DNA from 2 places in the Streptomyces rapamycinicus NRRL 5491 genome. Region 1 is predicted to be linked to the other one. Evidence: riboswitches for the same ligand, from Rfam matches in the RefSeq annotation. Region 1 holds a riboswitch; the other holds the start of a gene.
The links. Region 1 has a riboswitch for glycine ahead of gcvP (aminomethyl-transferring glycine dehydrogenase). Riboswitches for the same ligand answer to the same signal wherever they lie in the genome.
Positions count from the first base shown of each region.

Region 2: linked by a shared signal. The riboswitch ahead of gcvT (glycine cleavage system aminomethyltransferase GcvT) and the one ahead of gcvP (aminomethyl-transferring glycine dehydrogenase) in region 1 are both predicted to bind glycine.

Region 1 is NZ_CP085193.1:10,663,848-10,679,270, reverse strand. Features, by position in the region: gene gcvP (aminomethyl-transferring glycine dehydrogenase) at 61-2,976, opposite strand; glycine riboswitch at 3,039-3,167, opposite strand; glycine riboswitch at 3,168-3,265, opposite strand; gene LIV37_RS44355 (PRC-barrel domain-containing protein) at 3,412-3,729, shown strand; gene LIV37_RS44350 (DNA polymerase IV) at 3,705-5,252, opposite strand; gene LIV37_RS44345 (MerR family transcriptional regulator) at 5,378-6,004, opposite strand; gene LIV37_RS44340 (bifunctional nuclease family protein) at 6,172-6,645, opposite strand; gene ftsR (transcriptional regulator FtsR) at 6,698-7,453, opposite strand; gene LIV37_RS44330 (FHA domain-containing protein) at 7,471-8,298, opposite strand; gene LIV37_RS44325 (DUF881 domain-containing protein) at 8,429-9,310, opposite strand; gene LIV37_RS44320 (small basic family protein) at 9,877-10,209, opposite strand; gene LIV37_RS44315 (DUF881 domain-containing protein) at 10,206-11,132, opposite strand; gene LIV37_RS44310 (mannose-1-phosphate guanyltransferase) at 11,249-13,744, opposite strand; gene clsA (cardiolipin synthase ClsA) at 13,859-14,467, opposite strand; rRNA gene rrf (5S ribosomal RNA) at 14,615-14,731, opposite strand; rRNA gene LIV37_RS44295 (23S ribosomal RNA) at 14,836-15,423, opposite strand, start outside.
Region 2 is NZ_CP085193.1:4,092,905-4,108,327, reverse strand. Features, by position in the region: gene LIV37_RS16565 (hypothetical protein) at 1-623, opposite strand, end outside; gene LIV37_RS16560 (L-serine ammonia-lyase) at 638-2,020, opposite strand; gene glyA (serine hydroxymethyltransferase) at 2,148-3,428, opposite strand; gene gcvH (glycine cleavage system protein GcvH) at 3,455-3,835, opposite strand; gene gcvT (glycine cleavage system aminomethyltransferase GcvT) at 4,016-5,143, opposite strand; glycine riboswitch at 5,314-5,424, opposite strand; gene LIV37_RS16540 (AAA family ATPase) at 5,594-6,292, shown strand; gene LIV37_RS16535 (enhanced serine sensitivity protein SseB) at 6,469-7,275, shown strand; gene LIV37_RS16530 (enhanced serine sensitivity protein SseB C-terminal domain-containing protein) at 7,387-8,184, shown strand; gene LIV37_RS16525 (ABC transporter permease) at 8,683-9,687, shown strand; gene LIV37_RS16520 (ABC transporter substrate-binding protein) at 9,816-11,576, shown strand; gene LIV37_RS16515 (ABC transporter permease) at 11,737-12,711, shown strand; gene LIV37_RS16510 (ABC transporter ATP-binding protein) at 12,708-13,850, shown strand; gene LIV37_RS16505 (ABC transporter ATP-binding protein) at 13,871-14,974, shown strand; gene LIV37_RS16500 (trimeric intracellular cation channel family protein) at 15,028-15,423, shown strand, end outside.

The DNA of each region.
Region 1 (15,423 bases):
GGGCCGGCCCGGCGCGTTCGCCGAACCGGCCCCACTGACGCATCGCAGGGGTCAGACCCCTCAGCCCTCGTAGGACTCCAGCGGCGGGCACGAGCAGACGAGGTTACGGTCCCCGTAGGCCCCGTCGATCCGCCGCACCGGCGGCCAGTACTTGTCGGCCGCCGAGACCCCGGCCGGGAAGACCGCCTCCTCCCGGGAGTACGGGTGGTCCCACTCCGCGGTCAGCGACGCCGCCGTATGCGGGGCGTTCCGCAGCGGATTGTCCTCCTTGGTCCACTCGCCGGAGCCGACCTTCTCGATCTCGGCCCGGATGGCGATCATCGCCTGGCAGAACCGGTCCAGCTCCGCCAGGTCCTCGCTCTCGGTCGGCTCGATCATCAGCGTCCCGGCGACCGGGAACGACATCGTCGGCGCGTGGAAGCCGTAGTCGATCAGGCGCTTGGCCACATCGTCCACGGTCACACCGGTGGCCTTCGTCAGCGGACGCAGATCCACGATGCACTCATGCGCCACCAGACCGCCGGGGCCGGTGTAGAGCACCGGGTAGTGCGGCTCGAGGCGCTTGGCGACGTAGTTGGCGCCGAGCACCGCGACCTGGGTCGCGCGGCGCAGCCCCTCGGCACCCATCAGCCGGATGTACGCCCACGAGATCGGCAGGATCCCCGCGGAGCCCCACGGCGCGGCCGAGACCGGGCCGACGCCGGTGGCCGGACCGGCGGCGGGCTGCAGCGGATGGTTGGGGAGGTGGGGCGCCAGATGCTCGCGCACCGCGATCGGGCCGACGCCGGGGCCGCCGCCGCCGTGCGGGATGCAGAAGGTCTTGTGCAGGTTCAGATGCGAGACATCGCCACCGAACCGGCCCGGCTCGGCGAGCCCGACCAGCGCGTTGAGGTTGGCGCCGTCCACGTAGACCTGGCCGCCCGCGTCGTGCACGGTCGCGCAGATCTCGGTGATGTGCTCCTCGAACACCCCGTGGGTGGAGGGGTAGGTGACCATCAGGACGGCCAGCTGGTCGCCGTACTGCTCGATCTTGGCGCGCAGGTCGTCGGTGTCCACCTCGCCGTCCTGGCCGGTCTTGACCACGACGACCTTCATACCGGCCATCACGGCGCTGGCGGCGTTGGTGCCGTGCGCGGAGGACGGGATCAGACAGACGGTGCGCTGGGTGTCCCCGTTGGCCCGGTGGTAGGCGCGCACCGCCAGCAGCCCGGCGAGCTCGCCCTGGGACCCGGCGTTCGGCTGCAGCGAGACCTTGTCGTAGCCGGTGACCTCGGCCAGCCGCTCCTCCAGCTCACGGATCAGGGTCAGATAGCCCTGGGCCTGCTCGGCCGGTGCGAAGGGGTGCAGCGCGCCGAACTCCGGCCAGGTGACCGGCTCCATCTCGGTGGTCGCGTTGAGCTTCATGGTGCAGGAGCCGAGCGGGATCATGCCCCGGTCCAGGGCGTAGTCCCGGTCGGCCAGGCGCCGCAGATAGCGCAGCATCGCGGTCTCGGAGCGGTGCTGGTAGAAGACCGGGTGGGTCAGATAGCCGTCCTGGCGCAGCAGGGCCGCGGGCAGCGCGTCCGGCGCCGAGACGTCAAGCTCCTCGATCCCGGGGATCCCGGAGGCGTCGCCGTTGCCGCCGTCCACCCCGAAGGCGGACCATACGGCGGCGAGCTGCGCGCGGCCGGTGGTCTCGTCGCAGGCGATGCCGACGTGGTCGGCGTCGGTCAGCCGGAGGTTGACCCCGGCCTCGCGGGCTGCGGCGACGACCTCGGCGGCCCGGCCCGGCACCCGCGCGGTGAGGGTGTCGAAGAACGCGCCGTACACCACCTCGACACCGCCGGCCCGCAGCCCTTCGGCGAGCACGGAGGCGTAGCGGTGGGTGCGGCGGGCGATCGCCGCGAGCCCGTCCGGGCCGTGGTAGACGGCGTACATCCCGGCCATCACGGCCAGCAGCACCTGAGCGGTGCAGATGTTGCTGGTGGCCTTCTCCCGGCGGATGTGCTGCTCACGGGTCTGCAGCGCCAGCCGGTATGCCTTGTCGCCGTCGGCGTCCACCGAGACCCCGACCAGACGGCCGGGCAGGTTGCGGGCGTAGGCGTCGCGCACCGCCATGAAACCGGCGTGCGGCCCGCCGAAGCCCATCGGGACGCCGAACCGCTGGCTGCTGCCCACCGCGATGTCCGCGCCCAGTTCGCCGGGCGAGGTGAGCAGGGTGAGCGCGAGGAGGTCGGCGGCGACGGTGACGACGGCGCCCAGCTCATGGGCGCGCTCGATGACCGGGCGCGGATCGCGCACCGCACCGGAGGCGCCCGGGTACTGCAGCAGCACGCCGAAGACCCCGCGCTCGGCGATCCCGTCCGGGATGCCCCCGGCCAGGTCGGCGACGACGACCTCGACACCGGTCGGCTCGGCGCGGGTCCGTATGACCGCGATGGTCTGCGGCAGCACCTCGGCGTCGATCAGGAAGACGCCCTCCTTGACCTTGCCGACGCGCCGCGACAGCGCCATCGCCTCGGCGGCCGCGGTGGCCTCGTCCAGCAGCGAGGAACCGGCCGTGGGCAGCCCGGTCAGATCGGCGACGACGGTCTGGAAGTTCAGCAGCGCCTCGAGCCGGCCCTGGGAGATCTCCGGCTGGTAGGGCGTGTACGCGGTGTACCAGGCGGGGCTCTCCAGCACATTGCGCAGGATCACCGGCGGGGTGTGGGTGCCGTAGTAGCCGAGGCCGATCATCGACGGCAGCACCTGGTTGCGGTCGGCGAGCGCGCGCAGTTCGGCGAGCACCTCCGGCTCACTGCGGGCCGGCGGCAGGGCGTCCAGCGCCTCGGTGCTCTTGATGACATCCGGTACGGCGGCCTCGGTGAGCTCGTCCAGCGAGCCGAAGCCGACCTGGGCGAGCATCTTGGCCTGCGCCTCGCCATCCGGGCCGATATGGCGCCGCTCAAACGGAGTACCGGATTCCAAGTCGGAGAGTGCGATGCGATTGGCGGTCATCTGCGGGGGCCTCCTGGTCTGTGACGACCTACGAGGGGCACCGCGGCTCGGGTGCCCGGACGGCCTCCCCCTCTGTCATCTCAACCTGAGAGCTTCACCGGCCCGCATACCGCCTGACCGGTTTTCACCGTCGGTGAGGAGGGGTTCCGGAGCTGTGCTCGCCCGTGGCCCACCCTGCTTTCCAGAGTGACCTCACCCGCACGGTACGTGTGCCTGAGAGATTCCGGGGAGGGTTTGCTCCTTCGGCGCCTCCGACAGCGTCGGCGGAGGACTCTCCCGCACGGGGTCTGCAGCCACAGTCAGCGTACCAGCGGTTCTGCCGCGGGGGACGGTCGCGGGCGTTCGAGTGGCCGAGTGCGGCGATGTGGCTTTTTGTAGGTAGCAATGGGCACTTGCCACTTGCTTGTCATCTGTTTGCCACCTGTGGGAGAGAGCGTGCAGACCGATATCGACCCGCGGACCCTGATCGGCCGCAAGGCATTCGACCGCGAGGGCGCCAAGATCGGCACCGTGGACGAGGTCTATCTCGACGACGCGACCGGCGAGCCCGAATGGGCGGCGGTACGCACCGGGCTGTTCAGCCGGGACGTCTTCGTGCCGCTCGAACCGAGCGAGGTCGTCGGCGACACCCTGCGGGTGCCGTACGACCGGTCCCTGATCAAGGACGCCCCGGACTTCGGGGTGGGCCGCCACCTCTCCCCCGAGCAGGAGCTTCAGCTCTACCACCACTACGGCCTGGACGTCACGGGCTGACCCGGGCCCGGGCCGGGCTCGGCCCCGCCACCAGGCGCTGGGGCCCGCCCGTCCCGGCCCTCGGCCTCTTCCGGATCCTCATCCGCGTCCGCGTCCGGGCGCAGCAGCGGCAGCGGGTCGGCAGGCTGCAGCGCCGGATCGCCGACGGGGAACGTCCGTACTCGACCGGGTGGCGACCAAGGCTCCTCGAAGCGCACGGTCACCCGGCCCACCCCGCTCCCCTGCACCCAGCCCGCCCCGTACTCGGCGTGCCGTACATCGGAGCCCGGGAGCCAGCGCCGCGGCTTCTCAGCGTCCTCAGAGGCCTCTCCCACGACCTCTCCCACGGACACCGGTCTCTCGGGCCCCGGCGGGCGCCCGGCGTCCCCCACGGCCTCGTGAGCGGCCTGAGCGGTCTGAGCGGCCTGAGCCGCTTGTGCGGCCTGAGCGGCCTGGGCGGCCTGGGCGGCCTGGGCGGCCTGGGCGAAGAGATCCTCCTGCGTGTAGTCCGCCAGACCGCTGACGCCGACCCCCAGCAGCCGCACACCCGCCGTGGTGTCCACCCCGTCGATCAGGCGCGCCGCGGCCTCCCGCACCACTGCCGGGTCGTCGGTCGGCCCGCGCAGGGTCTCCGAACGGGTGAGCGTGGAGAAGTCGTACCGCCGCACCTTGATCACGACCGTCCGCCCCGAGCGGCCCGCCTCGCGCAGCCGCCGCACACAGCGGTCGGCGAGCCGCGCGATCTCCAGCTGCACCCGGGTGCGGTCGGTGAGGTCGACGTCGAAGGTGTCCTCGACCGAAATGGACTTGGCGTCCCGCTCGGCGACGACGGGCCGCTCGTCCCGGCCCTCGGCCATCAGGAACAGCGACGCGCCATGGGCCCGGCCCAGCAGCCGCACCAGCTCCGCCTCGCCCGCCTCCCGCGTCTCGGCCACGGTGTGGATCCCGGCCCGGCGCAACGTCTCCGCCGTGGCGGGGCCGACGCCCGGGAGCGTCCGCACCGACATCGGGCCGAGCAGATCGCGCTCCGTCCCGGGCTCGATGACCACCAGACCATCCGGCTTGGCCTGCTCCGAACCGATCTTGGCGAGCATCTTGGATCCGGCGAGCCCCACCGATCCGGTCAGCCCGGTGGCCGCCTTGATGTCGGCTCGCAGCCGCTCCGCCACGGCGCGCGCCGCCTCGACGGTGGGCTCGGTGCCGCCCGCCTCCAGATCGACGAACGCCTCGTCCAGGCTCAGCGGCTCCACCAGGGGCGACAGCGTGTGCAGCAGGGTCATGACGGCGTCGCTCACCTTGCGGTAGAGGGCGAACCGGGGGATGAGGAACGCCGCGTTCGGACACAGGCGGCGGGCCTGGGCCATCGCCATGGCGGAGTGCACGCCGAACACCCGGGCCTCGTAGGAGGCCGTGGCCACCACGCCACGCGGCCCCAGGCCCCCTACGATCACCGGCTTCCCGCGCAGGCTGGGCTTGGCCGCCTGCTCCGCCGAGGCGTAGAAGGCGTCCATGTCCAGATGGAGAATCGTCGGCGCACCCCTCACACCTCCGATGCTGCCGCACACCACTGACAGCCGCACACCACTGACAATGGGGCGGCACAACGGCCGGAGGCGGGCCCGGGGCGCCACTCGGTTCATCACCCGGGCGCCCAGCGGAAGGGCCGGCGCTAACCCGCCCGGTTGCGGCGCGCCGCGAGCTCGTCGGCCGGGTTGTGCCGGACCAGCGTCTCGCCGGTGTCCACCCGCTCGCCGTGCAGCTGGGACAGCGCGCTCTCCACATCCCGCCAGACGACGCCCACGGCGATCCCGAAGACGCCCTGGCCGCCCTGGAGGAGGTCCACGACCTCATCGGGCGAGGTGCACTCGTAGACGGTCGCGCCGTCGCTCATGAGCGTCATCTGGGCCAGGTCGTCGAGCTCCCGGGCACGGAGGTGCACCACCGCCGCCCGGATGTTCTGGAGCGACACACCGGTATCCAGCAGCCGCTTCACGATCTTGAGGACGACCACGTCCCGGAAGCTGTAGAGCCGCTGACTGCCCGAGCCGTAGGCCGGCCGGACGCTCGGCTCCACCAGCCCGGTGCGGGCCCAGTAGTCCAGCTGCCGGTAGGTGATGCCCGCGGCCGCACACGCGGTGGGCCCGCGGTATCCGATCCGCTCCGTCCCCCCCGCGGCGGGCTCGCGCGGCGGTGCGGCCTGTGCCGCGACCCGAGCCTTCAATGCCGGATCGGCCGACGCGCCCCCCTGGAGCGCATACGGACCTCCGGCCGCCGTGCCGTCGCCGGTGCTTCTCACGCCGACCTCCGTCCTCGACCTGCCATCTTGAAGGTAGGCAGTCACCCGGGGTGCGTCAACGATCGCCACACTCGGCACGCCGAGTGATAATCACCCTAAGGGTGGTTTCCCGTGCCCCTCGTCCGGGAAAGGCTACTCGAATGCGCGGGCGAGGACCGGCATACGGTTCACTGGCTGCTGGTTCCGAAGTCCTCGGGCGAGATCTGGTCGAGGAACTCGCGGAACTTCTCCACCTCGTCCTCCTGCTCGTCCGGGATCGCGATACCGGCGTCGTCCAGCACGCCGTCGCTGCCGTAGATCGGCGTTCCGGTGCGCAGCGCGAGCGCTATGGCGTCGGACGGCCGGGCGCTGACCTCCACACCGCTGGCGAAGACCAGCTCCGCGTAGAAGACCCCCTCGCGCAGATCCGTGATCCGGACCTCCGTGAGCTGCTGGCCGACCGCTTCGAGTACGTCCTTGAAAAGATCATGGGTCAGCGGGCGCGCCGGAGCCATGCCCTGCTGAGCGAAGGCGATCGCGGTCGCCTCACCTGGTCCGATCCAGATGGGGAGGTAGCGGTCGCCTCCCACTTCACGCAGGAGCACGATCGGTTGGTTGGAGGGCATTTCCACCCGGACACCCACGACGTCGAGCTCGTTCACACAGCAACCCTAGGACGTGCCCGGCCGGTTTGGATAGTCGGGGCCCGGCCGGTCACTGCCCGTGGACCCTCAGAGCCGACCGCACCAGGGCCGCGTGCAGCCGTACGGAGAGCGTGGCGAGCTCCCGCACACTGGCCTCCGCATGCGCTCTGGTCTGCGGATTTCTATGCAACCGCAGCGGGGCGACCACCTGCTCGACCATTCCGGCCTCGCGCTCGGCGGAGGCTTTCATGATTCGCAGATGACGTGGTTCCAGGCCGAAACGACCGAGTTCGGCGATGAGCCGGGCGACGGTCACCGCCTCGATGTCGTACCCGCCGCCGTCCGCGGTCGGCGCGAGCAGCCCGTACGACTCCCATTCGGCCAGCTCCGCCTCGCTGACCTCGGCCGTTGCCAGCAGCTCGGCACGGCCGACCCGGGCGGCCGTGGGGCCGTCCGAGACCGTGCCGGGGCCGCCGTCGAGCGGCCCGGGCTGCTGCGCTCCCTGCGGAACGGCAGGAAGCTGCAAGGGTTCGCCCCGCTCCAGGGCGTCCAGATGCTCCCGGATGACCTTGAGCGGCAGGTAGTGGTCACGCTGCATCCGGAGGATATGGCCGAGCCGTTCCACATCCTGCTGGCTGAATTTGCGGTAGCCGGACGGCGTCCGCCGCGGCTCCACCAGCCCCTCCGACTCCAAGAAACGGATCTTGGAGATGGTGACCTCGGGGAACTCGTCCCGCAACAGATTCAGCACGGTGCCGATGCTCATCGACCGGCCGCCCGTGGGGGCGGTGCCGGTATCGGCACCGCCCGACGGTGTCTGAAGCATGGACCTCCCCTGACGGGTCAGATGCCGACGCCCCGCTGGCTCGGGTAGAAGACCAGCCGGTACTTACCGATCTGCACCTCGTCCCCACTGGCCAGGACCACCGGCGCGTCGATCTGCTCCCGGTTGACATACGTCCCGTTGAGGCTGCCGACGTCCGAGACGGTGAAGCTGCCGTCCTGGCCGCGTCGGAACTCCACATGGCGGCGGGAGACCGTCACATCGTCCAGGAAGATGTCGCTCTGCGGGTGACGGCCCGCCGTGGTGACATCACTGTCCAGCAGGAAGCGGCTGCCGGAATTCGGCCCGCGGCGGACCACCAGCAGCGCCGACCCCAGGGGCAGCGCCTCGACGGCGGCCTGGGCCTCCGGGCTGAGCGACGGCAGCGGCGTCTGCCCGGTCACCTCGGAGTCGTACGCCTCGAGACCCGAGATCGAAATGGTGGAGGTGGTCTCCGAGGCACGCTCGGAGGGCGCGCCGCCCCGCAGCGGGGCGCCGCAATTGGAGCAGAACCGGCTGGCCTCCGCGTTCCGGTGGCCACACCGCTGACAGACCGGCAAGCCGAACCCTCCACCACTCCGAGAGGCCGATGGGTCCTCGAAACCTATGGGCCCGGCCGCGGAGGGGTCAACAGACGCGCCCTGCCCGCCGACCTGGTCACGGAAGAGCGGGCGCTCCTCGGTCCCCCCTCCGCTCTCCTCCGCGGCACGCGAGGCGCGGTGGCGGGCGGTGCTGCTGCCGCCATCCTGGCGGGCACTCTTACCGAACAACTTCCCGAACAACTTCACGGGCGATTCCCCTTGACTGAAACAGACCCGCCCGTGGGGCAGGACAAACCCTCGATGCACACACCAGACGGTCCGGACATCCTCACAACGTCCGTGACCACCAGACAGTTTCCATCACGCGCGGATCTTCTGGTGCGTTGACCCCCCGCGTCCACATGGTCTCCCCGAGAGACCCTCATTTCGAACCGCCTCACCGTGATGACGACCGAGCGTAGTCAGGCCGCTTCGCCGATCGCAAGGCATCCACAACGATCTTCTTCTCCCGCTGCACGGACACTGTGGCCTGCTCCTTCTCCAGGCTCTGCACCACCCCGCCCGGGATGTTCAGGGCCGGCTCCAGATCCTCCGGCTTGCCGATCACCTTCACAACATACGGTCGCGTCACTTTCCGTCCATCGATCCGGATCGCGCCACCGCTGTCCGAGAAGTAGGTGCCGGCGACCACGCGCACCTTGTCGATCTGGATCGCCTCGGCGCCCGCCGCGCGCAGCTCCTGGACCGTGTCGAGCAGCATGTCCGACTCCACGGAGCCCCGGGAGTCGTCGATGGTGATCGTGATACCAGGACCCTGTGCTGCCACCGTACCCGCGAGCACGCCCAGCTGCTGCTCCTTCTGGAGCGTCTGCTTCCGGGCCTCCTCGGCCTGGTCCGAGCTGTTCTCCAGCTCGGTGCGCTGATTCTCGAGGCGGCGCTTCTCGTCCTGGAGCCGCTGGGTGCGGGAGTCCAGCTCGTCGAGGATCCGGACCAGGTCCTCCTGCCGGGCGCCGCGCAGCACGCTGCTCTCGTTGGTCGAGCGCACCTGGATGGCGAGCCCCAGGCCGAGGCCGAAGAGCAGCAGGGCGACGATCAGCTGGGCGCGGGTGAGGCGCGGCGGCCATACGCCCTTCACCAGCCGCTGGCGGCCGGTCAGGGCGTCCTCCGGCCTCCGCTTGCCGCCGGAGCCCCCGGGGCCGGGGGCGGGGGCCACAGGCTCTCCGGGGCCGCTCCGGGACCCGTCGGCGGGCCTGGGGCCCTCGGCACGCGCCCCGGGCGTGTCCGCCGTGACGGGCCGGCTCTGAGCCTGCGGCGGCAGGGCCTCGGGCAGCACGGCCTTGGGCAGGGGCGTCCTCAGCGCGAGGTCCTTGAAGCCGCCCGGCGGGGGCCCGGCGGGCCTGCCCGGCCGCCCCGCCGGCGCGTCACGGCGCCCGGGCTTCCGGGCGGGCGGCGGAGTGCCCGGGCGCGGCGGCCCGGCCGCCGACGGCCGCTCGGGCTCGGCCCGCTTCGGCTCGGCCAGCCTCGGCTCGGCCCGCTCGCGAGGCTCCCCGGGGCGCGCGGGCCGCTCGGGCGTCTCCGGCCGCCGGGGCGGCTCGGGCGACCGCCGGGGCGGCTCAGTGGCCTTCTCGGGCGTTTCGGCCTTCGCCGCTGGTCCGGCTTCCGGCGACTGCTCGGCCTTCGGCGGCTGCCCGGCCTTCGCGTCCCTCTCGGCCGGAGGCGGCGCGTCGGCCGACTGGTGCGGCGTGCCGGCCGGCTCCTGTCGCGGCGTGTCGGCGGACTGGCCTGGCGTTTCGGCCGGCTGTCGCGGAGTGTCGGCCTGCCGTCGGTTTTCGGCCGATTGTGTGCTCTCGGGCTTCTCCGGGGTGTCGTCGGTCGTCATCGGCCTCACGCCCGGAACACATGGCGGCGGATCGCGGCCGCGTTGGAGAAGATCCGGATACCGAGCACGACGACGACTCCCGTCGACAGCTGGGCACCGACGCCCAGCTTGTCACCGAGGAAGACGATCAGTGCGGCCACCACCACATTGGACAGGAACGATACGACGAAGACCTTGTCGTCGAAGATCCCGTCCAGCATCGCCCGGAAGCCCCCGAAGACCGCGTCGAGTGCCGCCACGACGGCGATCGGCAGATAGGGCTCGACCACCGTCGGCACCACGGGTCGGACCACAAGCCCCACCACGACTCCCACGATGAGCCCCAATACGGCGATCACGATGTGCCCTTCCCTGTGTCGGCGTCACCCTTGCCGGAGCCACCGGCTATCGGTTCCGCGGTGCGTACGATCAGGCTCGGCGCGGCCGGAAGCCGGAGCGAGTCCTGGGCGGAAATGCTCGTACGGATGTCATAGTTCTGCTGCAGCACATGCAGGTACTGTCCGTCCGCACTGTTCTGGAAAGCGGTGCTCAGCCGCTGCCCGTCCCCCACCGCGAGTACCGTATACGGCGGCGCCAGCGGCTTGTTGTCGACCAGTATGGCGTCTCCCGCGGCCCTGATCGCCGAGAGCGCCGTCAGCCGCTGCCCGTTGATCGAGACGGCCTCCGCGCCCGACTCCCACAGGCCGTTGACGACACGCTGCATGTCGTGGTCGCGCACCCGGCCGGTGTCGGAGAAGTCGGCGCTCTCCCGTGGTCCCCCGCCGCTGCTCGCCGCGTCCTTGGCGTCGTCGACCACCAGCTTCACCCCCGGGCCCGTCACCTCGTTGGCCCCCGAGAGCAGCGCCACCAGATCGGCCTTGGCCCCGCCGTCCTTCTCCAGTGCCTGCCGCTGCTTCTCCCCGACCTCGCCCCGGAGCTTGTCCACGTTCCGGGCGAGCTTGTCCGCGTTCGAGTTCCCCGTCTCGATCCGGTCGATCAGCTCTCCCCGCTCCTTGGCCAGCGTCGGCGCCGATATCCGCGCCTCGGCGGCCCCGATGGTGATGACGACCGCGACCAGGACGAGGCCGAAGGCCAGCCCCAATTTGGCCCGCACGGTGCGCGGCAGGCCCGAGCGACCGGTCTCCCCGCGCCGCGCGGCGGCCTCCGCGTAGCCGTCGTCAAGGCTGTGGTCCATCACATTGGTCAGCAGCGACATGGACGCGTCGATGCGCGGGCGCGGGCGCGGCGATGCTGTGCTCCGAACGGGGGGCTGCTGCGACATGCCGCACATCGTCGCACGTGGGGGCCGCCGCCACCGAATGGCCCCTCCGGCGTGCCGGATCCGGGACCTCGGGACGGCGGTCCCACGCGCTTGGACGTGCTACCGCGGCCCCGCGATCAGCGCCCCGCGCTGTCCACGACGCTCGACCACTCGTCCAGCAGGGCCTGCGCGGACGCGTCGTCCGGGCCCTCCGCCCACAGATGGGTGACCGCCTCGGCCGGGTCGGGCAGCACCATGACCCACCGTCCGTCGGTCTCCACGACCCGCACCCCGTCGGTGGTGTCCACGGAACGGTCGCCCGCGGCCTCCACCACATGCCGCATGACCAGGCCCTTGACCGCCCAGGGGGTGGCCAGATCGCGCCGTTGGACGTGCGCCCGCGGAATCCGCGCATCGATCTGACTCAGTGTCAGCTGAGTGCGCGCCACCAGCCCGATCAGCCGGACGAAGGCCGCCGTACCGTCGAAGACGCTGCTGAACTCGGGGATGATGAACCCGCCGCGCCCATCGCCTCCGAAGATGGTGGACTCCGACCGGGCGACCCGGGTCAGATCGTCCGCCGCGGTGGTCGTCCACTCCACCTGTGTGCCGTGGTACGCCGCCACCTGCTCGGCGATACGGGTCGTGGTCACCGGAAGCGCCACCCGCCCGCTCCGCCGCTCCGCGGCCACCAGATCCAGCATCACCAGCAGCGCCCGGTCGTCCTCCACGATCCGGCCGCGCTCGTCGACGAGCGAGAACCGCTCACCGACCGGGTCGAACCGCACTCCGAACGCGGCACGCGCCGAGGCGACGATCTCGCCGAGCCGGGCCAGCCCCGACCGGCGGGCGTCGGCGGTCTCCGTCGGACGCGATTCGTCCAGGCCAGGGTTGATGGTCAGCGCGTCCACCCCGAGTCGGCCCAGCAGGCTGGGCAGCACCAGCCCGGCGCTGCCGTTGGCAGCGTCCACGACGACCTTCAGGCCGGACTCGGCGATGCCGCTGATGTCCACGGCCCGCAGCAGCGAGCCCGTGTACGAGTCGAAGACGCTCGACGGGAAGCTGAGGTCACCGATCTCGCCCGGGAACGCCCTGCGGTACTCCTGGCGGGCGTACACCCGGTCCAGCTTCCGCTGACCGCCCGCGGACAGATCGGCGCCCCGCTCGTCGAAGAACATGATGTCGACCGAGTCGGGCACCCCGGGCGAGGTCCGGATCATGAAGCCGCCGGCGCTGCCGCGCGCGGTCTGCTGCCGGGCCACCGGCAGCGGCACGTTCTCCAGATCCCGTACGTCGATGGCGCTGGTCTGCAGGGCGGAGATCATCGCCCGCTTGAGCGCCCGCGCGCCCCTGGAGTGGTCACGCGCCGTGGTGACCGTGGAGCCCTTCTTGAGCGTCGTGGCGTACGCCCCGGCGAGCCGCACCGCGAGCTCCGGAGTGATCTCCACATTGAGGATGCCGGAGACGCCACGGGCGCCGAACAGATGGGCCTGCCCCCGGGACTCCCAGATCACCGAGGTATTGACGAACGCGCCCGCCTCGATTGTCTTGAACGGATAGACCCGGACATTGCCCTGGACGATCGATTCCTCGCCGATCAGGCACTCATCGCCGATGACGGCCCCGTCCTCGATCCGGGCGGCGCGCATGATGTCGGTGTTCTTGCCGATGACACAGCCGCGCAGATTGCTCTGCTGGCCGACGTACACGTTGTCGTGCACCACCGCCTTGTGGAGGAAGGCGCCGCTCTTCACCACGACATTTGAGCCGACGACGGTGTGCTCACGGATCTCGGCACCGGCCTCCACCTTGGCGTAGTCGCCAATGTAGAGCGGCCCGCGGAGCACGGCCTCCGGATGCACATCCGCCCCTTCGGCGACCCATACACCGGGCGAGATCTCGAATCCGTCGAGCTCGACATCGACCTTGCCCTCGAGAACGTCCGCCTGGGCCTTCACATAGCTCTCATGGGTGCCGACGTCCTCCCAGTAGCCCTCGGCGATATAGCCGAAGATGGGCTTGCCTTCCTTCATCAGCTGGGGGAAGACGTCTCCGGACCAGTCGACCGGGACATCGGGATCGACGTAGTCGAAGACCTCCGGCTCCATGACATAGATGCCGGTGTTGACGGTATCCGAGAAGACCTGACCCCAGGTGGGCTTCTCCAGGAAGCGCTCGACCTTTCCGCCCTCGTCGACGATGGTGATACCGAACTCGAGCGGATTGGGAACGCGGGTCAAGCAGACGGTGACAAGGGCGCCCTTTTCCTTATGGAAATTGATCAGATCCGTGAGGTCGAAATCCGTCAGGGCATCGCCCGAGATCACAAGGAAGGTGTCGTCCTTGAGTGCTTCCTCCGCGTTCTTGACACTTCCGGCGGTGCCGAGTGGCTTCTCCTCATTCGCGTACGTGAGCTCCATGTCGAGCTCCTCGCCGTCACCGAAGTAGTTCTTGACGAGGGAGGCGAGGAACTGGACTGTCACCACGGTCTCGCTGAGACCATGCCGCTTGAGCAGCCGCAGCACATGTTCCATGATCGGCCGGTTGGCCACGGGCAGCAGCGGTTTGGGCATGGTCGAGGTCATCGGGCGCAGACGAGTCCCCTCGCCCCCTGCCATCACGACGGCCTTCATATCGGAAGCGTCCTCCTTGAAGAGACGACGGTCATGCCGACCGCGCACGCCCGATGGCCCTTACACCTGAAGTCGCTACGGGCCCCGGCCTCTATGGACGCCGCTACGGCGAGCTCAGTCGGCCGCGGTGTCCACCCTGACGAGTCGGCGGACCTGAACCACGTAGAGGACTCCTGCCCACCAATAGAGTGTTGTACCCCATCCGGCGAACGCCCATCCGAAAATAGCGGCGGTCGTGTGAAGCCAGCCACTTCCCTCACTCAGAAGGAGCAACGGGAAGGCATACATCAGGTTGAAGGTGGCCGCCTTGCCGAGGAAGTTCACCTGGGGCGGCGGATAGCCATGGCGTCGGAGGATGCCCACCATCACCAGCAGGACCAGCTCTCGCGCGAGAAGGGCCGCGGTGAGCCAGAGGGGCAGGATCTCGCGCCAGGTGAGGCCGACAAGAGTCGACAGTATGTAGAGACGGTCGGCCGCCGGGTCGAGAAGCCGGCCGAGGCTGCTGATCTGGTTCCAGCGGCGGGCCAGCTTCCCGTCGAGATAGTCGCTGATACCACTCAGTGCCAGTACCAGCAGCGCCCAGCCGTCGCTGTTGGGCCCGCCGAACTCGGGCCGGAGGATCAGCCACAGGAAAAGCGGCACGCCAACGAGGCGCGCCGCGCTGAGGATGTTCGGGATGGTGAGCACACGGTCCGTCTGGACGCGTGTCTCCTGTACCTCCACCCGGGAGCCTCCCGTGAGAAACAGGCCGATGATGCTCCATGACTCTACCGGTAGGCCCGCACAGGCCCCGCACCGGGGCGTAGTGGACATGGGCATAAAAAAGACCCCGAGGGGAATGATTTTCCCATCGAGGTCTTTTGAAGAATTGTTCGGCGGCGTCCTACTCTCCCACAGGGTCCCCCCTGCAGTACCATCGGCGCTGAAAGGCTTAGCTTCCGGGTTCGGAATGTAACCGGGCGTTTCCCTAACGCAATGACCACCGAAACACTATGAAACACACCACCGGACCCACCCACACCCAAAAACATAGAAGTATGGGGGTCGGACGGTTCGTTGCTTCAGAACCAACACAGTGGACGCGAGCACCTGAGGACAAGCCCTCGGCCTATTAGTACCAGTCAACTCCACCGGTCACCCGGCTTCCATATCTGGCCTATCAACCCAGTCGTCTACTGGGAGCCTTAACCCATCAAGTGGGTGGGAGCCCTCATCTCGAAGCAGGCTTCCCGCTTAGATGCTTTCAGCGGTTATCCCTCCCGAACGTAGCCAACCAGCCATGCCCTTGGCAGAACAACTGGCACACCAGAGGTTCGTCCGTCCCGGTCCTCTCGTACTAGGGACAGCCCTTCTCAAGACTCCTACGCGCACAGCGGATAGGGACCGAACTGTCTCACGACGTTCTAAACCCAGCTCGCGTACCGCTTTAATGGGCGAACAGCCCAACCCTTGGGACCGACTCCAGCCCCAGGATGCGACGAGCCGACATCGAGGTGCCAAACCATCCCGTCGATATGGACTCTTGGGGAAGATCAGCCTGTTATCCCCGGGGTACCTTTTATCCGTTGAGCGACGGCGCTTCCACAAGCCACCGCCGGATCACTAGTCCCGACTTTCGTCCCTGCTCGACCCGTCGGTCTCACAGTCAAGCTCCCTTGTGCACTTACACTCAACACCTG
Region 2 (15,423 bases), 6.6 Mb from region 1:
TGGGAACGCCCGGCCAGCATGCGGTCGAAGCAGGGGTCGCCGGCGAGTACGGATGCCCTCTCGGCTTCCGGGCATACCCGCCGCAACCGCTCCAGCTGCTCCGGGTGTGAGAGGACGAGGCCGTCCACGAAGGGCTTGCCGTCCGCCAGCAGCCACTCCGGCGACAGGCCGAATGTCGGCTCGCGGCTCGCGGCTCGCGGCTCGCGGCTCGCGGCTCGCGGCTCGCGGCTCGCGGCTCGCGGCTCGCTTAGCTTCTTAGTGTATCCGACTCCATGCGACAGGACGGCCAATTTGCCCTGTATGCCCTGGAGTTGCCCGCCGAAGCTCGCGGCGATCGCCAGGGCCACCGGTGTCGCCAACGCCTGCTCCCAGGGCAGCACGGGCAGACCCAACTCCGTGAACAACTCGCCGATTCCGGCCTGAAACGCGGATGACTCGGTCGAGGTGACCAGGAGTTGTACCCGGAAGTCGTCGTGGAACAGCGGCAGCACATCCAGCAGGCGGCCTGCCGAAGTGACATTGTGCACGACGAGCAGCACCCGTCGGCTCGTCGCCCGGCTGGCCCAGCGTTCCGAGTCTTCCCCGACCGGCACCCGTATCGCCGGGGCATCAGCCGACCCCACCTGCGTTCCCTCCGTCAGCACTCGATGACGTTCACCGCGAGCCCGCCCCGCGCCGTCTCCTTGTACTTGACCTTCATGTCCGCGCCCGTCTGCTTCATGGTCTTGATGACCTTGTCGAGCGAGACATGGTGGCGGCCGTCGCCGCGCAGGGCCATCCTCGCGGCGGTGACTGCCTTGACCGAGGCCATGCCGTTGCGCTCGATGCAGGGGATCTGGACCAGGCCGCCGACCGGGTCGCAGGTGAGGCCGAGGTTGTGCTCCATGCCGATCTCGGCGGCGTTCTCCACCTGCTCCGGGGAGCCGCCGAGGACCTCGGCGAGGCCGCCGGCGGCCATCGAGCAGGCGGAGCCGACCTCGCCCTGGCAGCCGACCTCGGCGCCGGAGATCGAGGCGTTCTCCTTGAAGAGCATGCCGATGGCGCCCGCGGCGAGGAGGAAGCGGATGACGCCCTCCTCGTCGGCGCCCGGGACGAACCGGGTGTAGTAGTGCAGGACGGCGGGGATGATGCCTGCCGCGCCGTTGGTGGGGGCGGTGACCACGCGGCCGCCCGCCGCGTTCTCCTCGTTGACCGCCATGGCGTAGAGGGTGATCCACTCCATGGCACGGGCGCCCGGGTCGCCCTCGGAGCGCAGGGCGCGGGCGGCGGTGGCGGCGCGGCGGCGGACCTTGAGGCCGCCGGGCAGGATGCCCTCCTGGGACATGCCGCGGGCCACGCACGCCTCCATGACCTGCCAGATCTCCAGCAGCCCGGCCCGGATCTCCGGCTCCGTGCGCCAGGCCTTCTCGTTCTCCAGCATCAGGGCCGAGATGGACAGGCCCGTCTCCTGGGAGAGCCGCAGCAACTCGTCACCGGTGCGGAAGGGGTGGGTGAGAACGGTGTCGTCGAGCTTGATGCGGTCCTCGCCGACCGCGTCCTCGTCCACCACGAAGCCGCCGCCGACCGAGTAGTACGTCTTCTCCAGCAGCGGATGGCCCTCGGCGCCGTACGCGCACAGCGTCATGCCGTTGGCGTGGTACGGCAGTGAGCGGCGGCGGTGCAGGATCAGCTGGGAGGAGTCGTCGAAGTCGATCTCGTGGCCGGGGCCGATCTCGGCGCCGAGCAGCCGCAGCCGCTTGGTGGTGCGGATGCGCTCCACCTCGCCGTCGGCCGTATCGACGTCCACGGTGCGCGGGGAGTTGCCCTCCAGGCCCAGCAGCACGGCCTTCGGGGTGCCGTGGCCATGACCGGTGGCGCCCAGGGAGCCGAAGAGCTCGGCCCGGACGGACGCGGTGTGGGCCAGCAGACCCTCGTTCTTCAGCCGGCGGACGAACATCCGCGCGGCCCGCATCGGCCCGACAGTGTGCGAACTGGACGGGCCGATGCCGATCGAGAAGAGGTCGAATACGGAAATGGCCACCGGGAGACTCCTTCGTCTGCACGCCGGGGGAAGCGTGTGCCCGCCGGGGAAGCGTGCGGGCCGTGCGTGGGGTGGTGCGGCGGGGGCGCGCCAGGGCGGACGCGCCCCCGGTCCGGGTTGCTCCGGCTTACTCGGACAGGTGCGCGTACAGCGGGTGCTTGTCGGCCAGGGCGGTGACCCGGGCCTTCAGCGCCTCCGCGTCAGCCGCCCCGAAGGGAGAGGGCGCCTTGAGCGTCTCCGCGATCACGTCGGCGACCTCGCGGAAGTCCTCCGTGGTGAAGCCGCGCGTGGCCAGCGCCGGGGTGCCGATCCGCAGACCCGAGGTGACCATCGGGGGCCGCGGGTCGTTGGGGATCGCGTTGCGGTTGACCGTGATGCCGACCTCGTGCAGCCGGTCCTCGGCCTGCCGCCCGTCCAGCTCGGAGTCGCGCAGATCGACCAGGACCAGATGGACATCGGTGCCGCCGGAGAGGACGGCGACGCCCACCTCCCGCACATCGTCCTGGGTCAGGCGCTCGGCGAGGATCCTGGCGCCCTCCAGCGTGCGCTCCTGGCGCTCCTTGAACGCCGAGCTCGCCGCCACCTTGAAGGACACCGCCTTCGCCGCGATGACATGCTCCAGTGGGCCGCCCTGCTGGCCCGGGAAGACCGCCGAGTTGATCTTCTTGGCCAGGTCGGCGGTGGAGAGGATCACGCCACCGCGCGGACCGCCCAGGGTCTTGTGGGTGGTGGTGGTCACCACATGGGCGTGCGGTACGGGCGAGGGGTGCAGCCCGGCCGCCACCAGACCCGCGAAGTGGGCCATGTCGACCATCAGGTACGCGCCGACCTCGTCCGCGATCCGGCGGAACGCGGCGAAGTCCAGCTGGCGCGGGTACGCAGACCAGCCCGCGATCACCAGCTTGGGGCGGTGCTCCTTGGCCAGCCGCTCGACCTCGTCCATGTCGACCAGACCGGTCTCGGCGTCCACGTGGTAGGGCACCACGTTGTAGAGCTTGCCGGAGAAGTTGATCTTCATGCCGTGGGTCAGATGGCCGCCGTGCGCCAGGTTCAGCCCCAGGATGGTGTCGCCGGGGGAGAGCAGGGCGAACATCGCGGCCGCGTTGGCCTGGGCGCCCGAGTGCGGCTGGACGTTCGCCGCCTCGGCGCCGAAGAGCTCCTTCACCCGGTCGATGGCGATCTGCTCGACCACGTCGACGTGCTCACAGCCGCCGTAGTAGCGGCGGCCGGGGTAGCCCTCGGCGTACTTGTTGGTCAGGACCGAGCCCTGGGCCTCCATGACCGCCGCCGGGGCGAAGTTCTCCGAGGCGATCATCTCCAGGGTGGACTGCTGGCGGTGGAGTTCGGCGTCGACAGCAGCGGCGACGTCCGGGTCGAGCTCGTGCAGGGAGCTGTTGAGAAGCGACATCGAGGGTCCCGATCGAATAAGGAGGGTCAGTTTTCGGCGAAGGCGGTGTACTCGTCGGCGGAGAGCAGGTCCTCCGGCTCGCTCGTCACCCGCACCTTGAACAGCCAGCCGCCCTCGAAGGGGGCGGAATTCACCAGCGCCGGATCGTTCACCACGTCCTCGTTGATCTCGGTGACCTCACCGGAGACCGGCGTGTACAGGTCGCTGACCGACTTGGTGGACTCCAGCTCACCGCAGGTGTCACCGGCGGAGACCGTGGAGCCGACGTCCGGGAGCTGGACATAGACGACGTCGCCGAGCGCGTTGGCCGCGAATTCGGTGATGCCGATCGTCGACACGCCGTCCTCGCCGGCGGCCGACAGCCACTCGTGCTCCTTGCTGTACCGCAGCTGCTGGGGGTTGCTCATGGTCCGATTCTCCTGGATACGGGGGAGTGCTTGGGAAACGGGTCTTAGCTGGTGGGATGCGGCGCCCAGGGATACGACGCCGGGGGTGCGATGGGCCGGGCCCGCCGCGGCCGCCGCTCAACGATGGGCCGGGGCTCCGCTTCATGCTCGGGCAGGCTCAGCGCTCGCGCCCGGAGAGGCTCAGCGCTCGCGCTTGTAGAAGGGGAGCGCCACGACCTCGTACGGCTCCCGGGTACCGCGGATGTCCACGAAGACCCCCTCGGTGCCGGGCTTCGCGTACTCCGGGTCCACATACGCCATCGCGATCGGCCTGCCCAGCGTCGGCGACGGCGCGCCCGAGGTGACCTGGCCGATCTCTGTGCCGTCGGCGGCCACCACGGCGTATCCGGCGCGCGGCACCCGGCGGCCTGAAGCGATCAGGCCGACCAGGGTGCGCGGGGCGACGGTGTCCGCCTGGCGGGACGCGGCCTCCAGGGCCTCGCGGCCGACGAAGCCGCCCGGCTTGTCGAACTTCACCACCCGGCCGAGCCCCGCGTCGAAGGGGGTGGTGTCGGTGGTCAGCTCGTGCCCGTACAGCGGCATGCCCGCCTCGAGGCGCAGGGTGTCCCGGCAGGAGAGACCGCAGGGCACCAGGCCCACCGGGGCGCCGGCCTCGGTCAGCGCCTCCCAGACCCGCTCGGCGTCGTCCGGCGCCAGGAACAGCTCGAAGCCGTCCTCACCCGTGTAGCCGGTGCGGGCGATCATGGCGGGGACGCCCGCGACGGTGCCCGGCAGCCCGGCGTAGTACTTCAGCCCGTCCAGGTCGGCGTCGGTCAGGCGCTTCAGGATCCCCGCGGACTCGGGCCCCTGGACGGCGAGCAGCGCGTAGGCGTCGCGGTCGTCCCTCACGGTCGCCTCGAAACCGCCGGCCCGCTCGGTCAGCGCGTCCAGCACCACCTGGGCGTTGGCGGCGTTGGCCACCACCAGGAACTCCTCGTCCCCGAGGCGGTAGACGATCAGGTCGTCCAGGATGCCGCCCTCGTCGTCGCAGATCATGGTGTAGCGGGCGCGGCCCACGGCGAGCGCGGACAGCCGGCCGACCAGCGCGTGGTCCAGGGCGTCCCCGGCCCGCGGACCGATGAGAGAGATCTCACCCATGTGGGAGAGGTCGAAGAGCCCGGCGCGGGTGCGGACCGCGGTGTGCTCGTCGCGCTCGCTGCCGTAGCGCAGCGGCATGTCCCAGCCGGCGAAGTCGGTCATGGTGGCGCCGAGCGCGCGGTGCCGCGCGTCCAGCGCGGTACGGCGTGGGGTGGGCGGGGCGTCGGTCACGATTCAGGCTCCAGAGGTCGGGGTCGCGCGACGGCGAGGACGGACGACAAGGACGCGTGCGTCCTCCCCATCTGTCATCGGAACCTGAGAGGTTCGCCGTGACGCCCGTAAGGGGCCCGACTTGCACCTTGGGTGGAGCCGCGCCCGCGCGGCCCGCTTTTCAGATCTGCCTCGTCCGTGCGGTATCGGGGCCTGAGAGATTCAAGGGAGGACTTGCTCCTTCGGCGCCCTGGACACCCGGCACGGATGCCGACGACCAAGGACTCTCCCGCGCGGATTCAAGCGGCCGGTATGGAGTTGCGCCGACATCATCGCATGTATGGGCGAGAAGGGAAGCCCCGATCCGACCGGGCTCCGGCCGCCCGGACAGGGGCAGCCTTGCCCGACATTACCTTTTCTTGACACTCTGCGGGTACGAGCAGCGTTGACCGACCTGGGAGGACGATCACGGTGCATGGGCAGGGAACGCACGCGACGACACAGAGGCTCCTGCCGGCGCGGCGTGGGCGCACACCCTCCGGGTCGACGGCCCGCCCGGGTCGAAGAAGCGCGGTGCACGATCTGCGCGCGGGGGTGGAGGGCGGTGGTGCGGACCCGTGTGAGCTGCGCTTTCCGGCGGGGGATGTGCTGGTCGCCTCCGGGCTGCCGGGCAGTGGCAAGAGCACCCTGATCAATCGGACGGTGCCGCTCCTGGACGAGACGGGCGCGGTCGTGATCAGGGTGGACTCGCAGAACACCCGGGAGGTGTGGGAGCGCCGGCTGCCCGGCTGGCTGCCGTACGCGCTCTACCGCCCGCTGGTCCGGTACGCCCACTACGCGGGGCTGCGCCGGGCGCTGCGCTCGGGCGCGAGCGTCGTGGTGCACGACTGCGGGGCGCTGCCGTGGGTCCGCCGCTGGCTGGCGCGGGACGTGCGGCGCCGGGGCCGCAGTCTCCACATGGTGCTGCTGGACGTGGGCGCCACGGAGGCGCTGGAGGGCCAGGCCGCCCGTGGCCGCGGGGTCTCCGCCTACGCGTTCGGGCGGCATCTGCGCGCGATGCGGCGGCTGATCACCGGGATGGAGGAGGGGCGGCCGCCGCGGGGGTGCGCCTCGGCGGTGCTGCTGGACCGGCGGGGCGCGAGCGCGCTGCGCTGCATCTCCTTCGAGTGATCACGCCTCTCCCCCGAGTGGCCGAAAATCGGCCATTGGCATCACACAGCGTGACGAGGACGAGTCCGGGCGAGGTGGGGAAGTGCTGTGGAGATCGCCGCCGCCCCCTCCGGCCCCGGACCGCCCAGCGGTTAGGGTGCTTCGGGCAGGTCGGACGAGATGGCGGTTGGACGAAGATGAGCTTCCCGGAGCAGTACGGAGTGGCCCCGGCGCACGGAGGATTCCCGGACGGCGGGTATGCCGCGCATCCAGCGTTTCCCGGCAATGAGCTCGAAGAGGTGATGGCCGCCTCCGTCGACGTCCCCGGCGCCGGAGCGCGCATCGTCGAGACGCTCTCCCGCAGCCACCTCTGGATTCCGCTGCCCAACGGCGGGGGCCCGGGCAGCCCGAGCCTCGATCTGCCCACGATGGAGATCGACGGCGGCGCGTATGTCCCGGTGTTCAGCTCCGAGCGGCAGTTCCTCCAGCTCGTCGGCTCCCATATGTCCTTCACCGTCGCCCCGGCCGTGGAGTTCGCCCGCGGGCTGCCGCCCCAGCTCGGCATCGCGGTGAACCCCGGTGGCGCGGTGGTCGTACCACTGCCTCCGCCCGCCGTCCGGGAGTTGTGCCGCGCCGGGCGTAGCGAGCTCGACGGCCCGGCCAACGGCGGCCGGGTGCGGCTCTTCGAACCGGACTGGCAGGACGAGCCGGTGGACTTCCTGGCCGCCGCCGGGATCGAGTTCGCCAAGGGCACCGGAGTGCGGACCGCCCGGCGCGCCCTGGCCAGCGTCGAGGGCGACGAACCGGCCCTCTTCGTCGGTGTGCAGCTCGACGAGCCCGGCCCCGAGGGGCAGGCGCGCGCGGTGGAGGCGCTGGGCCGCGCACTCGGCTCGGTGCCGGTGCCGTGGAAGGTTCAGCTGGTGCTGCTGGACGTGGCGCAGGGCGATCCGGTGGCCGACTGGATGCTGGGGCGGGTGCGGCCGTTCTACGACCGTGACCTCTGACTCACCCCTGGGTCCGCTGCCGCGGCCCGTAAGCTGGTTTGATGACCAGGAGGGGTGCGAGCACGCTCCCCGGTGAGGTGTGGGCAAGGCGATGAGAAGGGGCGGACCCAGGTGAGCGCGGGCGCGGATTGGGGGGCGGCGGCCGGCCAGGTCGAGCGAGCGCTGCAGCAGGTCGCTCCCGGTCGGTACGACGCCTACGAGGCGCTGCTGCACGCCATCGGCGAGGGCCAGGTCTGGATGCTGCTGTGGCACGGCGCGCCCGGCTCGCCCGACGCACAGTACGGGAACATGGACGTGGACGGCCTCGGTTACGCCCCGTGTGTGACCTCCGCGCAGGAACTGGCCGCCAGTGGCTGGAACCGCGCGCATGAGGTGGTCGACGGACGCCTCATCGCCGACTCGCTCTACCGCGACCGCTACGGCCTCTGGCTCAACCCCCACGCCCGCGGCGGCGGGGTGGGCATCCCGTGGCCGGATCTGCGCCGGATCGCGGGCGGTCTGGACCGGCTGCCCGCCGGGCCGCTGCGGCTGTCCGAGCCCGCCATCGACATCCCCCAGTTCTACGCCCTGTTGGGGCAGAACGCGCATCGCACCGCCGCGGTGCGGTCGCTGCGGCGCGTCTGGGTGCAGCCCGCGCTGGGCGCCCCGTACCTGGCGATCGGCCTGGATCTGTACGACACCGGCGCCGCGTCGGTGCAGTCGGTGCGGGTGATGATGGAGCAGTCGGTGACCGCCGTGCCGGACGGGCTGCCGGTCTCCACGGTCGCGCTCTCGGACGAGTACGACCCGGTCGCCATGTGGATGCGGGCCAATGCCCGGCCCTTCTTCGACCGTGACGCCTATGGCGCCGCGTCCGCCGCGCCGCCGTCGTACGGCTACGGCTATCCGCCGCCGCGCCCCGCGTACTGAGCCGCCGCGCCCCGCGTACTGAGCCGCCGCACCTCGCGTACCGGGCAAGCCCGTCCCGCGTACTGAGCCGCCGCGCCCCGCGTACTGAGCCGCCGCACCTCGCGTACCGGGCAACCCCGTCCCACGTACTGAGCCACCGCGCCCCGCCGCGTACCGGGCCGCGCACCGATTGACGGGATTGCCCGACCGGCCTTCCACCCCTTTCGGGCCGAACACCCCAATACGGGCGCGAGGTTACTGCTGCGTTCTCGTGTCGCGACCGTCCGTATAGCGGAGCGGTATTCCTCACATCACGGTTAGGCATCCATTGCCCGGGAGTACTGGCGGGTGATCACAAACGCGTTGAAGACTCCCGCTCCAAGGGGTGCGGTTCCTGCGTACGACCCCTTCCGAGAAGGTTCCGTACCAGAACGCGACTTTCACCCAGGTTGTGAACGAAGCCGCCACAGCGGCGAGTCGTGGGCCGGTCACCACCGGTCGAGAGGGGTCTCCACCACGATGACGGCACCATTGCACGGCACGAGCACGGACAGCGATCCGGTCGCGACTGCCGATGTAGCGGCGGATGTGGTCAAAGCGTCCGTCGAAGGCAGATCGCTGCGGCAGATCGCCTGGTCACGCCTGAAGCGGGACAAGCTCGCACTGGCGGGTGGCATCGTTGTCGTCTTCCTCGTGCTGGTGGCGATCTTCGCTCCGCTCATCGTGAGTCTGCTCGGGCATCCGCCCAATGAGTTCCACCAGGAGAAGATCGACCCGCTGTTCGGCACCCCGAAGGGATCCCTGGGCGGCGTCAGCTCGGACTTCCTCTTCGGCGTGGAGCCGTCCAACGGCCGCGACGTCTTCAGCCGGGTCGTCTACGGCGCCCGGATCTCGCTGCTCGTGGCCTTCCTCGCGGCGGTGGTCGCGGTGGTGCTCGGCACCATCTTCGGCATCATCGCCGGGTACTTCGGCGGCTGGGTCGACTCGCTGATCAGCCGGGTGATGGACATGCTGCTGGCCTTCCCGCAGCTGCTCTTCATCATCTCCCTGGTCTCGGTGCTCCCCAACGACCTGCTGGGACTGACCGGCAGCGGAGTGCGCATCGCCATCCTGGTCTCGGTCATCGGCTTCTTCGGCTGGCCGTACGTCGGCCGCATCGTGCGCGGCCAGACGCTGTCGCTGCGCGAGAAGGAGTACATCGAGGCCGCGCGGAGCCTGGGCGCCGGCCGGCGCTACATCCTCTTCCGTGAGCTGCTGCCCAACCTGGTGGCGCCGATCACCGTCTACACGACGCTGATGATCCCCACCAACATCCTCACCGAGGCCGCGCTCAGCTTCCTCGGCGCGGGCGTGAAGCCGCCCACCGCCTCCTGGGGGCAGATGCTCTCCAAGGCGGTCGGCACCTATGAGGACGACCCGATGTTCATGATCATCCCGGGTCTGGCGATCTTCGTCACGGTGCTGGCCTTCAACCTCTTCGGCGACGGCGTCCGCGACGCCCTGGACCCGAAGGGCACCCGATGACGGCGCGCCACACGGCCGCCCGGCCGTACTCGAACGCATCAGCAGCCCCTGCCGCATCCGGCAGACGGCTCCCCAAGGTATTCCGCGGCGCCATGCCTAGGACCGCTAACCCGGAGGTTGCAGCAACTATGAAACGGCTCTCGAGAAGCAGGCGGATCGCCGGAGCGGCGGCTGTCGTCGGCGCTCTGCTGGCCACCGCCGCCTGCGGTGGCGGCGATTCCGACGACGAGGGCTCGGGCGCCGGGTTCAACGCCGCGGTGAAGGGTGTCGCGGCCAAGTCCGCCAAGAAGGGCGGCACCCTCAAGTTCATCAACAAGCAGGAGTTCGACTCCCTCGACCCGCAGCGTCAGTACTACGGGTTCGCCTGGGACTTCTCCCGCTTCTACGCGCGCCAACTGATCTCCTACACGCCGAAGCCGGGCAACGCCGCGAACGAGCTGACCCCCGACCTCGCCACCTCCACCGGCAAGATCACCAACGGCGGCAAGACCTACACCTACACCCTGCGCGACGGGATCACCTGGGAGGACGGCTCCCCGATCACGTCCAAGGACGTCAAGTACGGCATCGAGCGCATCTGGGCCAAGGACGTCGTCTCCGGCGGCCCCGGCTATCTGCGCCAGGTCCTGGACCCCAAGAGCGAGTACAAGGGCCCGTACAAGGACAAGTCCAAGGACAAGCTGGGCCTGAAGGCGATCGAGACGCCGAACGACAAGACCATCGTCTTCAACCTCGCCAAGCCCAACGGTGACTTCGAGCAGATGCTCGCGATGCCGACCGGCTCCCCGGTGAAGGCGGACAAGGACACCGGCGCCAAGTACACCAACCGGCCGTTCTCCTCCGGTCCGTACAAGGTCCAGTCGTACACCCCGGGCAAGAGCCTGTCGCTGGTCCGCAACACCAACTGGAAGAAGGCGTCCGACCCGATCCGCCCGGCCCTGCCGGACAAGGTCTCGGTCACCTTCAACTCCAACCTCGAGGCGATCGACCGGCTGCTGATCAAGGGCGACTACGACGTCTTCCTCAGCGCCACGGGTATGACCCCCTCGGGCCGTAACGACGCCCTCAAGCAGCACAAGGGCAACGTCGACAACATCACCACCAGCTTCGTCCGGTACGTCGACTTCACCACCAAGGTCAAGCCGCTCGACAACATCCACTGCCGCAAGGCGGTCATCTACGGCACCGACTACAAGTCGCTCCAGACCACCCGCGGTGGCCCGCAGGCCGGTGGTGACCTCGCCACCAACATGCTCCCCAAGAGCGTGAAGGGCTCGGACGACTACGACCCGTACGGCATCCTCAAGCGCGGTGGCAAGGCGGACCCGGCCAAGGCCAAGGACGAGCTCAAGCAGTGCGGCAAGCCGGGTGGCTTCTCCACCAGCATCGTGGCCCGCAATGACCAGCCCGCCGAGGTCGACGCCGCCGAGGCGCTCCAGGCGTCGCTGAAGAAGGTCGGCATCAGCCTCAACGTGGAGCCGATCCAGGGCAGCACCTCCGCCAGCATCACCGGTTCGCCGGCGGTGATGAAGAAGCGCGGCTACGGCCTGTCCATGACCGGCTGGGGCCCGGACTTCCCGACCGGCCAGGGCTTCTCCCAGCCGCTGATCGACGGCCGCTTCATCGAGCAGACCGGTAACTACAACGTCTCCGAGACCAACAACGCGGAGATCAACCAGTACTTCGACGACGCGCTCAAGGAGACCGACCCCAGCAAGGCCGGGGCGATCTACCAGAAGATGAACCACAAGGTCAGCGACCTGGCCGTGCAGATGCCGTTCATCTACGAGAAGAACATCACCTGGCGCAGCTCGCGGCTGACGAACGCCTTCTCGTCGGCGGCCTACAACGGCCGCTACGACTACTCCCAGCTGGGCGTCGTCAAGTGACGGCCGGTCACCCGATCCGCCGCACACGTTAACCATCGCCGCACCCGATAGGCCCGAAGGGCAGGTGATGGCCGCGGGCGGTGGCCCGTGATCCCCCAAGACCGGGGTATCACGGGCCACCCCCGGGCCGCGCACAGTGCTTGCTTATCTCATCCGGCGCTTGTTCGCCGTCGTCGTGATGCTGTTGGTCGTCACCCTTACGACCTTCGCCATCTTCTTCGTGATCCCGAAGTGGGCAGGTGCCGATCCCGCGCTGCTGTTCGTCGGCAAGCAGGCCGACCCCGCGGCCATCGAGGGCATCCGCCAGAAACTCAGCCTCGGTGATCCGGTCCTGGTGCAGTTCTGGCACTTCGTCCAGGGCCTCTTCGCCGGCCGGGACTACGCCAACGGCACGGACGTCACCCACTGCCCGGCGCCCTGCTTCGGCTACTCCTTCCGTACCGAGCAGGCGGTGTGGCCGCAGCTCACCGACGCCATGCCGGTCACCCTCTCGCTCGCCGCGGGCGCCTGTCTGCTGTGGCTGGTGGGCGGCATCACCACCGGTGTCGTCTCCGCGCTGCGCCGGGGCACCCTGTGGGACCGCTCGGCGATGACGGTCGCGCTGGCCGGTGTCTCGCTGCCGATCTACTTCACCGGTCTGCTCTCGCTGGCGATCTTCAGCTACTCGCTGAAGTGGGTCAACGTGGACTACAAGGGGCTCGGTGACGATCCGGCGATGTGGTTCGAGAGCCTGATCCTCCCGTGGATCACGCTCGCCTTCCTCTACGCGGCGATGTACGCCCGGCTCACCCGGGCCACCATGCTGGAGATCATGGGCGAGGACTACATCCGTACCGCCCGCGCCAAGGGTCTGCGGGAGCGGGTGGTCATCGGCCGGCACGCGATGCGCTCGACCTGGACCCCGGTCCTCACCCTGCTCGGCCTCGACCTGGGCGCGCTGCTGGGCGGCGCGGTCCTCACCGAGACCACCTACAACCTGCCCGGCCTCGGGCGGCTCGCGGTGAACGCGATCACCGAGAAGGACCTGCCGGTCATCCTCGGCGTCACCCTGATCGCGGCCGTCTTCATCGTGATCGCCAACCTCGTCGTGGACCTCCTGTACGCCGTCATCGACCCGCGAGTGAGGCTCGGATGACCGACCTGACCAAGCCCTCCGGACAGCCGGGCAACGGCGATCTGCCGGCCACCGGCACCGCCGCCGTGGGCGAGGTGGCCGCGGCGGGCTCGCCCGCCCCCACCTCCTTCCTCGAGGTGCGCGATCTGCACGTCCACTTCCCGACCGACGACGGTCTGGTGAAGTCCGTGGACGGGCTCAGCTTCCGGCTGGAGAAGGGCAAGACGCTCGGCATCGTCGGCGAGTCCGGCTCCGGCAAGTCCGTCACCTCGCTCGGCATCATGGGGCTGCACACCGCGGGCCAGTACGGCCGCCGCAAGGCGCGGATCTCCGGTGAGATCTGGCTCAACGGCCAGGAGCTGCTGGGCGCCGACCCCGACGAGGTGCGCAAGCTGCGCGGCCGCGAGATGTCGATGATCTTCCAGGATCCGCTGTCCGCGCTGCACCCGTACTACACCATCGGCCGCCAGATCATCGAGGCGTACCGGGTGCACCACGAGGTCACCAAGCAGGTGGCCCGCAAGCGCGCGATCGAGCTGCTGGACCGCGTCGGCATCCCGCAGCCCGACAAGCGGGTGGACAGCTATCCGCACGAGTTCTCCGGCGGAATGCGCCAGCGCGCCATGATCGCGATGGCGCTGGTGAACAACCCCGAGCTGCTGATCGCCGACGAGCCGACCACCGCCCTGGACGTCACCGTCCAGGCGCAGATCCTCGACCTCATCCGGGACCTCCAGAAGGAGTTCGGCTCCGCGGTCATCATCATCACCCATGACCTGGGCGTGGTCGCCGAGCTCGCCGACGATCTGCTGGTGATGTACGGCGGCCGCTGTGTCGAGCGCGGCCCGGCCGAGAAGGTCTTCTACGAGCCCCAGCACCCGTACACCTGGGGGCTGCTGGGCTCGATGCCCCGTATCGACCGCGACCAGACCGAGCGGCTCATCCCGGTGAAGGGCTCCCCGCCCAGCCTCATCAACGTGCCGTCCGGCTGCGCCTTCCACCCGCGCTGCCCGTACGCCGATGTGCCGAAGGACAACATCACCCGCACCGAGCGGCCGGAGCTCACCGAGGCCGGGGGCGGCGGGCACTTCTCCGCGTGCCATATGACGCAGGAGGAGCGCACCCGGATCTGGACCGAAGAGATTGCGCCGAAGCTGTGACCGACACGAAGGATCCGAAGATGACGGTCCCGGAGAAGGCGACGACGTCGACCGAACCCCTGCTCAAGGTGTCGGGTCTGGTCAAGCACTTTCCCATCAAGAAGGGGCTGCTCCAGCGGCAGTCCGGTGCGGTCCAGGCGGTCGACGGGCTCGACTTCGACGTCCGGCCGGGGGAGACCCTGGGCGTGGTGGGCGAGTCGGGCTGCGGCAAGTCCACCATGGGGCGGCTGATCACCCGGCTGCTCGAACCCACCTCGGGCAAGATCGAGTTCGAGGGCAAGGACATCACGCATCTCAACACCGCCCAGATGCGGCCGATGCGGCGTGACGTCCAGATGATCTTCCAGGACCCGTACTCCTCGCTGAACCCCCGGCACACCGTGGGCGCGATCGTCAGCGCGCCCTTCCGGCTCCAGGGCGTCACCCCCGAGGGCGGGATCAAGGCGGAGGTCCAGCGGCTGCTGGCGCTGGTCGGGCTCAACCCCGAGCACTACAACCGCTATCCGCACGAGTTCTCCGGCGGTCAGCGGCAGCGCATCGGCATCGCCCGGGCGCTGGCCCTCAAGCCCAAGCTGGTCGTGGCCGACGAGCCGGTCTCGGCGCTGGACGTGTCGATCCAGGCGCAGGTGGTCAACCTGCTGGACGACCTCCAGGACGAGCTGGGCCTGACGTATGTGATCATCGCGCACGACCTGTCGGTCATCCGCCATGTCTCGGACCGGATCGCGGTGATGTACCTGGGGAAGATCGTCGAGCTGGCGGACCGCAAGGACCTCTACGAGCGCCCCATGCACCCGTACACCAAGGCGCTGCTGTCCGCGGTGCCGGTGCCGGACCCCAGGCGGCGCGCCAAGCGGGAGCGGATCCTGCTCAAGGGCGATGTGCCCTCGCCGATCTCCCCGCCCTCCGGCTGCCGCTTCCACACCCGGTGCTGGAAGGCGACCGAGGTGTGCAAGCGGCAGGAGCCGCCGCTGGTGTCGCTGGCCACCGGCCACCAGGTCGCCTGCCACCACCCGGAGTCCGTGTCCGATGTGCGGCTACCGCCGCGTGGCCCTGACCAGGCGCCTGACCAGAAGCCGGGTGCCGAGGCGGCACAGAAGGTGACGAAGAAGACCGACAGCTGAGACAGGACGGGGTCCGGACGAGGGCCGTGGGCGCCCGCGGATAACAATGGCGGGTGCCCACCGAACTGTTCACCCCGTCCGTCCAGCACGCCCTGGAAGTCGCCGGGATCTTCGTCTTCGCGATATCCGGCGCGCTGCTCGCCGTCCGGAAGAACTTCGACGTCTTCGGCATGGCGGTGCTCGCCGAGGTCACCGCGCTGGGCGGCGGTGTCTTCCGTGACCTGGTGATCGGCGCGGTGCCGCCCATCGCCTTCACCGACCTCGGCTACTTCCTCACCCCGCTCGTCGCCACCGCGCTCGTCTTCTTCCTCCACCCCGAGGTCGAGCGGATCACGGCGTCCGTGGGGGTCTTCGACGCGGCCGGGCTGGGGCTGTTCTGCGTCGAGGGCACGATGAAGGCGCATGACTTCGGACTGGGCCTCACCTCGTCCGTCACCCTCGGCATGGCC